One region of the Paenibacillus sp. Dod16 genome, then DNA from elsewhere that is predicted to be linked to it. Evidence: predicted binding sites of a transcription regulator. Region 1 holds the regulator's gene; the other holds the start of a gene.

Region 1 (5,463 bases):
CTTCATCATCGTCTCCACGATGTTCAGCGATTGCTCAAAGTCATTGCTTGAGCCTGTGCTTCGGCCTCCGTAAAAGATCTCTTCGGCGGCCGCACCGCCAAGCGCAATCATAATTTGCTCTTCCAGGAAGGTTTTCGTGTATAGATATTGTTCCTCCTGCGGATTATGACGAACATAACCTAGCGCTTTACCACGCGGGCTGAGTGCAACTTGCTTCACACTGCCGGGACGCACAAGCTCTGCCATAATAGCATGTCCCAATTCATGTATGGCAACGCGCTTCTTCTCTTCCAAATTCGATTCACGGTCGGAACGCTCACCCATCATTACCTTGTCAATCGCCATGGACAAATGACGCTGATGGATAAACTGTTCATTCTCGCGCATCGTGTAAATGGCCGCTTCATTCATGACGCTCTCGAGTTGTGCGCCCGAGAAGCCGTATGCTTCTTCGGCGATTTTCTCCAAGTCGACATCTTCATGCAGCGGCTTATTGCCCGCATGCAGATTCAAAATATGAGTGCGTCCCTTCTTATCCGGCAGATCGACCTGAATGTGACGGTCGAAACGCCCTGGACGCAGCAGTGCGCTATCCAGCATTTCTTTCCGGTTTGTCGCGGCAATTACCAGAATACGAGGAGTATCCTGCGAATAGATGCCATCCATCTCGGTTAGCAGCTGATTCAGCGTCTGGTCGTACTCGCGCTGCTGGCCGCCTTCGCGTTTACCGCCAATGACATCGATCTCATCGATGAAGATAATGGCGTTTTGCTTGTTTTCCTTTGCCGCACGGTTACGGGCATCCTTGAACAAATCCCGGATGCGCCCTGCACCAACACCGACATACATCTCAACAAATTCACTGCCGGATGCAGCGACAAAGATCGAATCGGTGTAATGGGCAGCGGCTTTAGCCATCAACGTCTTCCCTGTTCCCGGAGGCCCGGTGAGAAGAATGCCCTTCAATGGACGAATCCCGAATTTCTTAATGTCTTCATGACGAATCAGAAAATCCAGTGCTTCACGCAGCTCTTGCTTCGCATTATCCTGCCCGCCGATTTCTTCGAACGTCAGCTTGGCAGGTCCGCTCTTTTTCCGCTTCCGCTCATTCGCTGCGCCTACTGCGATGCCGCCCTTCATCTTCGCGATAAACAACAAGCCGCCTACAAGTGCTGCAGCGATGAGCAGGGGCACGATGTTCACGCCGACAAACACAAGGAATACCAGCAAAACCGGAATAAAGCCTAACATGATTTCTTTAGCTAATTTAGGCATGATTCCACACCTCCATGTTGCCAGACTGACGCGGCAAGATTATAAATTTACCAGACTTGCCGTCTGACAAGCTGACATAGACGTTGGTGTCATCAATCGTTGCTTTAGCTTTCAAATTCGGAGACTGGGCAGCAAGCTGCTCGAGCGATGATTGAATATCGGTATACTGCTTATTATCCATCGCTTCAGCGACTGACAGCATCGCCTTCTCCCACCATTGATCCAGTGCTTCCGAGGAATGATCCTCCACCTGGATTTTCAATTCCCGATTGCCAATCACAGACTTGCCTTCCTTCTTAATATGCTGGACCAAGCCTTGCAAATTTGTATCCGGAGCCAAATCAAGATTCAAAGTAACGGTATTCTGTTTAATATCTATATGTGAATCCTTAACGCCGTCATATTGTGACACAACATTGGCCAGCGGATTTTGCAAAGCCATCTGCCGATACAGAAACCATCCGCCAAAGAGAACCGATGCTGAGATCACGACAGTCAGCACGATAGGTACAATGCGTAGTTTCATGAAGTTCCTCCTTCATTTCTGTATGATATTTTGTCTATCATGTTGCAATACAATAATACATATAACAACGATATATAGGGATGCATGTAGTTTATATGCTCATTTTGTACAAGTATGAGTATATCACATCTTATATACTTTTTCATGCATGTCTGTGAAAATATTTAGAACAGTTTTTCCATATTATTTCTGAATACGCTTACAATTATAGAGAAAATAAGAGAGGAACCCGCGAATATTAAAGGGCCCCTCTCTACTTCTTATTTATTGATTTGGAAGAATAATGTCATTACCGATGGTGTTACCGTCTTGAAAACGATAAAACCGATAACCGCGCTGACCGTTGTGTTCATACTGCAGCTGCCAGGCATACTCGCCCTCATACATTCCAGGCAGCAGCCGCTTAATTTCTGCGCCAGGCAATTCGTTATAAATCTGCTCCCGCATCTGGTCTTCTGACAACCCCGTATTCAACAAAACGGATTGGACAGCGTCGGCACCTTCAACAGGTACGTTGTCATCCGTAAATTTCACCCATACCATACGATCTTGATTGTCCTGATCCTTCCCGCTTATCACCCAATAGTTATTGTCCTCGCCCCACACCGATTTATAGGTCTTCCCGGACGTAACCAATTGGCCATGCTGTTTGGCGGCAGCAATTGCCATTCTTTCTTCATTCCAAGCATCTTTCATCACATATGAATAATAGAGCTGTAAACCAAGCAGTAACAGCAGCACGCCGGATACACTCAGCAATATCCACTTCGTTTTTTTCTTCAAATCCGTCTTCCTCGCTCCCCTTGATTATTCCCTAGAGGGTTGTAAGACGCTCAAAGGCACGCTGCGCTTCCCGGCGGATACGTTCCTCATCGAGAGTGAGACTCGCGCCATTCTTCACTACCTGCTTGCCGTCAACCCATACATGCTCTACATCCTTCGCACTGGCGGAGTAGATAGCATGAGAAATGTAATCCGTCTTCGGAAGGAAGTGCGCCTGATCCGTGTTCAGTGCGATCATATCTGCCTTCATGCCTACCGCAAGCGTACCAATATCCGTAAGGAAGGCTGACTTGGCTCCATATTCTGTACCCATCCGAAGCGCTTCGGATGCTGGAATTGCGGTTGGATCCCCGCTTACTCCTTTATGGATCAGTGCGGCGAGCCGCATCTCTTCAAACATATCCAGATTATTATTGCTGGCAGGTCCATCGGTACCCAAAGACACGGTGACCCCGGCTTTCAGCAGTGCAGGCACGCGAGCGATGCCGCTGGCAAGCTTCAAATTGCTGCCTGGATTATGCGAAACCATAACTTGATGTTTGGCCAGAATTTCGATTTCTTCATCGGTCAGATGGACGGCATGCGCAAGCAGCGTTGGACGGGAGAACATGCCAAGCTTCTCTAGATGGGCAACAGGGCGAAGTCCGTAGTCATTTACGTTCTGAGCTACTTCCGTTTCCGTTTCGGACATATGCGTATGCAAAGGCAGATTCAAATCATGTGACGCTTGCACGAATTTTTCGATGAAATCCGGCGGGCACGTATAGGGTGCATGCGGTGAGATCATCGTCGTAATTCTACCGTCAGCCTGACCATGCCAGTCTTTCGCGAATGCAACCGCCTCTTCCAGCTTCTGCTGCTGCACCTCAGGCGGACATAATCCGATGACACCGCGCGTCAGAACGCCGCGCATGCCTGAGTCCTCCACTACCTTTGCAACCTGATCCATATGATCATACATATCCACAAATGTCGTGGTTCCGCCTTTAATCATCTCCAGCACGGAGAGCGAGGTTCCCCAGTATACATCGTCGGCCGTGAATTTGGCTTCCATCGGCCACATTTTTTCCTGAAGCCATACTTGCAGTGCCAGATCGTCGCCATACCCGCGAAGAAGCGACATGGCCGCATGTCCGTGCGTATTCACCAATCCAGGCAGGAAAAACAGATGGGTTCCGTCGATGATTTCTGTTCCCTCTTGGACAGTCGGCTCTTCTTCACCCAGGTAAGTGATCCGGTCGTTCTCCACGACCATATATCCGTGTAACACGGATCTGCCTTCCTCTAGTACCGCAAACGTTCCGTTTTTAACCATCCACTTCGTTGTCGTCATGTGCTGCATCCTCCTTGCCGTTATCCAAATAATAGGCCAAACTCTGCAAATCCGTAGTAAAATCTGCCGTATGGATACGGATATGGGGTGGAGCTTTCAGGATGGTCGGCGCAAAATTCAGGATAGCCTCGATGCCTGCCGCGATAAGTTGATTCGCTACATTCTGCGCCTCAAAATCCGGAACGGTGATAATCCCGATACGAATGCCGTACTCATGAACCGTCTTCTCCAGTTCCTCCATCGGCTGTACGACCAAATTGTTAATTTTCATACCAACTTTGGGAGAATACGAATCGAAAACCGCCACAATCTTCATATTGTCCTTCAGAAATGCATTGTAATTCGATAATGCATGTCCAAGATTACCGGCCCCAATCAATGCGACATTGATCTTCTGGTCCAGCTTTAGAATCTGGCGAATTTTCTCGATCAGATAAGATACGTCATATCCGATCCCTTTCCGTCCAAAATCACCGAAATACGCTAGGTCCTTACGAATTTGAGCAGGATTGAGGTCCAGTTTCTGCCCCAGTTCCTGGGAGGAAACCGTGGAGACCTCCCTTTTCTGAAGCTCATTCAAATAGCGCAAGTATACAGGTAATCTGCGGACCACGGCTTCCGAAATTTTTTCCGATTTCATGCATGCTCCCCCTAATAATAGGTTAATAACTACATTTGTTTGTGCTCGTTCATGGTTTCACTTTATTCAGCTTGGTTCCCTATGCCTGCCTCTTCCTGCAGCCATTTCGAAATTCGGGGAACGATCCCCTCTGTCGGCATGTGCTCCATCTTCGGTCCAGGCAAGGAATATAAGAAATACTTCCCGTAATAGGATTCAATGACCCGAGTATCGTAAACGATGACAATCCCCTTATCCTGCGCGGTCCGTACCAGTCGGCCAAATCCCTGTTTGAAGCGAATGACCGCTTGCGGAACCGAAAGCTTCATGAACGGGTTCTTCTTCTGCTGCTGCAGAAGCTCGCTCTTGGCTTCGACCAGAGGGTGATTCGGCGGCTGGAACGGCAGCCGGACGATGGCAAGGCAGGTGAGCGCCTCACCGGGTATATCTACTCCTTCCCAGAAGGAGCTGGTGCCAAGCAGAACCGAAGCGCTGCTATCCTGGAATCTCCGGATTAACTTGGTACGGCTGGTTCCGTCCATCCCTTGTCCCAGTACCGTAATATCGCTGGATCCCAGCGCCTCCTTCAAGGGCTCATGCACCTGACGCAGCATGCGGTACGAGGTGAACAGGACAAGCATGCGACCATGCGTTGCGATGGCCGTATCAGCCAATGATTGCACAAGTGTATTCACAAAGAGTGCATCCCCGACCGAGCCCTTCAAGCTCGGAAAATCGCGCGGCACAACAAGGAGAGCCTGCTCCCTGTAATTAAACGGGGACGGCAGCAGGACCGTGTTCAGGTTGCCGTTATCTGCCGCTTCCTGAAGACCCAAGTTCTCGATCATGAACTGAAACGATTTGTCCACCGACAAGGTCGCCGATGTCAGGATCACGCTTTGTTTTTTGTCAAAAAACAATTCCTTT
Region 2 (5,463 bases), on a different contig from region 1:
GATATGATTGTTCTTCATGCCAGCTGCTCTCAAGAATATATGAATTTATCTTTGCATTTCTATGACAAAAACATGCATCACGTCAGTTTATTACTATGCAACAGGGCATTAGAATCCATGCTAACCGCTTTATATATAAAGAAGGAGAGAAGGCAGCCTATTTCAAATATGTTGCTAGAAGAAATACTGCGGATGTTCCCCAATGACTCGGAGATGAATGTGGAACCGTTGATATTTATACAAACCTTGTCCTTTTTATCACAGGAGAACTCCCTCATAAGCAAAATGCAACCCACACATCTAATGAACCTGATTAAGAAAGCGGATGAGTTCCTTCTTCAGATATCTAGCCAACTAGAGTTACCCTATGAAACATACCACTCTGTTTTTGAGAAATAAAGCTAGCCGTTATGTTCATACGACTTAAAATGCCTTTTTGGTCCCGATCTTCATATCCTCCTACCGTATTATTAAAAACAGTGGAATTAATTTAGAAAATGTAAATAAAGTAAGATAATAGTACAGTGAAAACCTGTGGCATGTCTCATGGGAGCGCTACAGATACATAAAGAAACAAGGAGGTTTGAAAATGACTAATAAAAGGTTTTCTTTTAAGCCCTTATCACTTTTGGTAGTTTTAGCAGTATTTCTATCCACATTTTGCGCTGCCTTACCGTCAGTAAACGCAGCCGCTAGAGGAGCATGGGCTCCAAATACCGCATATGCAGTAAATGACACAGTAACCTATAGTGGAAGCACTTATACTTGCCTTCAGGCACATACTTCTCTCGTAGGTTGGGAACCGTCCAATGTTCCTGCTTTATGGCAGAAAGGCGGTAGCGGCGGAACTACGCCACCAACGACACCACCGACAACGAACGGAGTAACATTCTATGCAGATATAAACTATGGAGGAAAAGCAGTGACACTCGGGATAGGAAATTATACACTGTCTCAGTTGAACGCAAACGGAATTCCGAATGACTGGATGTCGTCTCTTAAGGTTCCAAGCGGTTGGACGGTTGAAGTATATGAGAATGATAATTTTGGAGGAACCAAGTGGACCTTTACTTCAGATTCTTCCTGGGTTGGCAACACGATCAATGACAAAATGTCATCGGTCAAGATTTATACGGGTTCACCACCTCCTACAGTAACTAAGCCTGCCGAGGTTCCAAGCCATATATGGACATATGTCTTGAATGCGGATAATGCCTATGGGATAGGCGGAGATTTTGCTTTATTGCTAAGTGCCGTTATCAAAAAGGAAAGCAGCTTTGGCGAAGGATTACCAGGGAGTCCATCGGCCGGCGACGGATTGATGCAGGTAGAACCAAACACACGCAATGCGTATTTATCTCAATTCAGCTCAAAATTTGGCCGTGCGTATAATCATAGTAGTGAACAAGATCAGGTATATCTGGGTGCGTTAATTTTAAATGAGAAGATTACGAAGTTTGGAAATATCTACAACGGATTATTACACTACAACGGTGGAGATAACTGGTATCCGGGAGCTACGGATTCTTATGGCCGTCCTATTCTGGCAGATCAATATGCAGATGCCGTTTACGCTACTTATAAGGGCTATGGTGGTAAGAATTAAGGTGTTTCATTGATAGGTAAATTGAAAAATAGCGACGTGGAAGGATTTCCTTGTTGAGTGGAAGCGACTTATTTAATTTGAAAGGGCATGAGTTACCAAGCAGATCATTGCTTGCATAACCCATGCCCTTTTTTTCTTTATCAGGTTTTCTTCGACTACTAAGTTAGGCACCAAGGAACATCTTCATGTCATCTTCCACATTGGTAATGCCGCCGATACCGAAGTTTTCCACGAGGACTTTGGCAACGTTAGGCGACAGGAATGCAGGGAGCGTAGGGCCCAGATGAATATTTTTAACGCCAAGATAAAGCAGGGCAAGCAGCACGATCACCGCTTTTTGCTCATACCAGGCAATGTTATAGGAAATCGGCAAATCATTAATATCCTCAAGGCCGAATACTTCCTTCAGCTTCAATGCAATCACGACGAGGGAGTAAGAATCATTGCATTGACCAGCGTCCAGGACCCGCGGAATACCGCCGATTTCGCCGAGATCCAGTTTATTGTATTTGTATTTGGCACAGCCTGCCGTTAGAATGACCGTGTCTGTTGGAAGTTCAGCCGCAAAATCGGTGTAATAGTTGCGGGATTTCATCCGTCCATCGCAGCCGGCCATGACGAAGAAACGGCGGATCGCCCCGGATTTCACGGCATCGACGACTTGATCGGCCACGTTCATCACAGCGGCATGAGCGAAACCGCCGATGATCTCACCCGTTTCAAGTTCCGTTGGAGCCGGGCATCCTTTCGCTTGCTCGATCAGTACGGAGAAGTCTTTGGGAGCACCGTCTGTTCCTTCTGGAATATGGCGGACACCCGGAAACCCCGTGTTGCCTGTTGTATAGATACGGTCCTTATAGCTGATTTTCGGCGGAACGATACAGTTGGTTGTCATTAATATCGGTCCGTTAAAGGCTGCGAATTCGCTATTCTGCTTCCACCAGGCATTCCCGTAATTGCCTACAAAATGCTCATATTTCTTGAATGCCGGATAATAGTGGGCAGGCAGCATTTCACTGTGCGTGTACACGTCCACGCCGGTTCCTTCCGTCTGCTTCAGCAGCTCCTCCAAATCCTTCAGATCATGGCCGCTGATGAGAATGCCGGGCCGGTTTCTTACCCCGATATTGACCTTCGTAATTTCGGGATTTCCGTAAACCGAGGTGTTCGCTTCATCCAGCATCGCCATGGCGTTTACGCCGTATTTGCCGGTTTCCATCGTCAAAGCGACCAGATCCTGCACTTCCAGGCTGTCGTCAAGCGTGGCGGCAAGTGCACGGCGCATAAAACGGTTTAATTCGTGATCATCCTTCTCCAGATGAAGCGCGTGGTACGTGTAAGCAGCCATCCCCTTCAAGCTGTAAGTAATCAATTCGCGCAGCGAGCGGATGTCTTCATTGCGGGTCGAGAGGACACCCACCGTACGTGCTTTTTCATCAAAAGCAGCTTCGTTATCCGCCTGCCAGACGGCAGCATCAGGGAGATTGGCGGTTCCTTCCGGATATTGTTCGTTATAATAGGTGCGCACCTCGCCGCGGAGCTCGATCGCTTCCCGGATTCTTCCCACAAAAACCTCGCGGTCAAAGTTGGCGTTCGTAATCGTTGCAAACAAGGAGTCCATCATAAACAGTGATACGCGCTGTTCAAGCTCCTCCGGCAGCCGGACATCCAGACTGAGAAAAGAGATACCTTTCAGCAGATAAATCAGCAAATCCTGCAGGTTTGCCACATCATGCGGTTTGCCGCATACTCCGACAATGGTGCAGCCTGTTCCCTTGGATGCTTCCTGACATTGAAAGCAGAACATGGACGGCTGATGCTCTAAGGTCTCTTGGGCGTTGTTATTCATTATTTTCTCCTCCAATTTCGTGATTTTTTGCCTAAAGGTCAGTATAAAATTGCCTCGCAATTGGACTGTTGAAGACAGTATACTTCGCTCCCACAACCGACATAGTGATTGGAATCACAATTTTTTTAAGTTGTGAGTATAATCACAAACCCGGCCCAGTTCTTCTTTTAAACTGGAATTAATGACCTAAGAAGAAATGAGGAGAGAACATGTCGATTTTACCTCAAAAGAATGAACTGGGATTTTTCGAGATCCGTCTCGAATCCATTGGCGGGCTTGGCGCCAATCTGGCTGGAAAAATGCTGGCCGAAGCCGGGGTTACCGGCTCCGGACTTAACGGTTCGAATTTTTCAAGCTATGGTTCGGAGAAAAAAGGGTCGCCGGTGAAGAGTTTCGTAAGGTTCTGCGATTCCGAGGTGGAAATCCGCGATCACAGTCCCATTGAGCAGCCGCATGTCGTCGGCGTATTTCATGAAGCATTGTATAAGACGATCGATGTCATAAGCGGATTACAGCCTGATGGAACGGTGCTTGTGAATACGGCGCGAGACCTTTCCGAAGTGGCCGTTGATCTGAACATGACCCAGGGAACGCTGGCCGTCGTTGATGCGCTGAACATTTCCGTTGAGGAAAAAACCAAAGTGAATACGGCCATGCTGGGGGCTTTGTTCCGGATTTGCAGCTTCCTAGACCCGGACGATATGCGGCAGGTGATCCGCACGACATTTGAGAAAAAGCTGCCCCACCTCGTGGAACCGAATGTGCGGACCTTTGACAGAGGATATAACGAGGTTCAGTTCCTTTCCTTGGGAAATGGCTCAGAGCTTATAGACAAAATTTCCTTCGCAAGACCGCAGCCGATGCTTGGATATGAAACACAGGAGCTGGGCGGGATTCTGAACGTTACGGCGAACAGTGTCCTGAAGGATCTTAGCAGCTCCAGGCAGGGATATTTGCCAGAGTACAAGATCGAGGACTGCATTCACTGTGCCGCCTGCGATACGGTATGTCCGGATTTCTGCATCGTGTGGGAGAAGAAACCGGATAAGCGCGGGAATATGCAGATGTTTATGAAAGGCATCGATTATCAGTATTGCAAAGGCTGCTTGAAGTGTATCGAAGCTTGTCCGACCACCGCTTTAGCTGCCATGTTAGAAGAGCCGCATTATGCGGAGCAGCACCGTGTGCCGCAATCATTTCCCTATATAACCGCGGAGGGAGTCCGATCATGAATATGCAAATTCAAGAAACAACAACGGAGAACAAGCCGGCGGCCGCTCAAACGGCAGTCTTCGAGTCGGGCAACGAAATGGCTGCCATGGCGGCTGCCCAGATTAACTATCACATGATGGGTTATTTTCCGATTACACCTTCTACGGAAATTGCCCAATATCTTGACATGATGCGTACACGCGGCGAACACGACATCAAGCTGATTCCAGCTGACGGCGAACATGGATCGGCGGGGATTTGCTACGGTGCGGCCGCAGCCGGAGCACGGGTATTCAATGCTACCAGCGCGAATGGTTTCCTGTATATGATCGAACAGCTTCCTGTGCAGGCGGGCACACGTTTCCCGATGGTCATGAATCTGGTGACGCGTGCAGTCAGCGGACCGCTGGATATTCGCGGTGACCATTCGGATCTTTACTACGGCCTGAACACTGGCTGGGTGATTTTGACCGCCCGTTCACCGCAGGCCGTGTATGACATGAATATCATGGCGCTGCGAATCGCCGAACATGAAGACGTACGCCTGCCGGTCATTGTAGCTTATGACGGATTTTTTACATCGCACCAGAAACGCCGGGTACAAGTATTTACGAACCGGGAAACCGTTCAGGCGTTTGTAGGGGAAAAGGCACCTGAATATCCACATGTGCTGGACGAGAACAACCCGATCGTTGTTGGGGCTTACATGAACGGCGACGATTTGATGAACAACCACTTCCAACAGTCCAACGCCATGTACCGTGCGGGCGAGGTATTCAAGGAAGTGGCAGAGGAA

The links. The regulator Rex, encoded in region 1, represses fermentation and respiration genes when NADH is low (regulators of the CRP and FNR family bind a similar motif). The targets are predictions, from matches to a motif close to TTGTGAAATATTTCACAA.
Region 2: a site for Rex is predicted at 3,586-3,603, ahead of hcp (hydroxylamine reductase). Genes of this name have one in related genera too.

Annotation. Positions count from the first base shown of each region.
Region 1 covers NZ_JBNDYG010000005.1:116,977-122,439, forward strand. Annotated here, with positions in the region: gene ACPV3A_RS05250 (AAA family ATPase) at 1-1,275, opposite strand, end outside; gene ACPV3A_RS05255 (hypothetical protein) at 1,268-1,801, opposite strand; gene ACPV3A_RS05260 (DUF5590 domain-containing protein) at 2,066-2,584, opposite strand; gene ACPV3A_RS05265 (amidohydrolase) at 2,616-3,917, opposite strand; gene ACPV3A_RS05270 (redox-sensing transcriptional repressor Rex) at 3,892-4,557, opposite strand; gene dinG (ATP-dependent DNA helicase DinG) at 4,620-5,463, opposite strand, start outside.
Region 2 covers NZ_JBNDYG010000007.1:272,310-277,772, reverse strand. Annotated here, with positions in the region: gene ACPV3A_RS08990 (hypothetical protein) at 1-399, shown strand, start outside; gene ACPV3A_RS08985 (carbohydrate-binding protein) at 590-1,606, shown strand; gene hcp (hydroxylamine reductase) at 1,770-3,455, opposite strand; gene ACPV3A_RS08975 (2-oxoacid:acceptor oxidoreductase family protein) at 3,665-4,687, shown strand; gene ACPV3A_RS08970 (thiamine pyrophosphate-dependent enzyme) at 4,684-5,463, shown strand, end outside.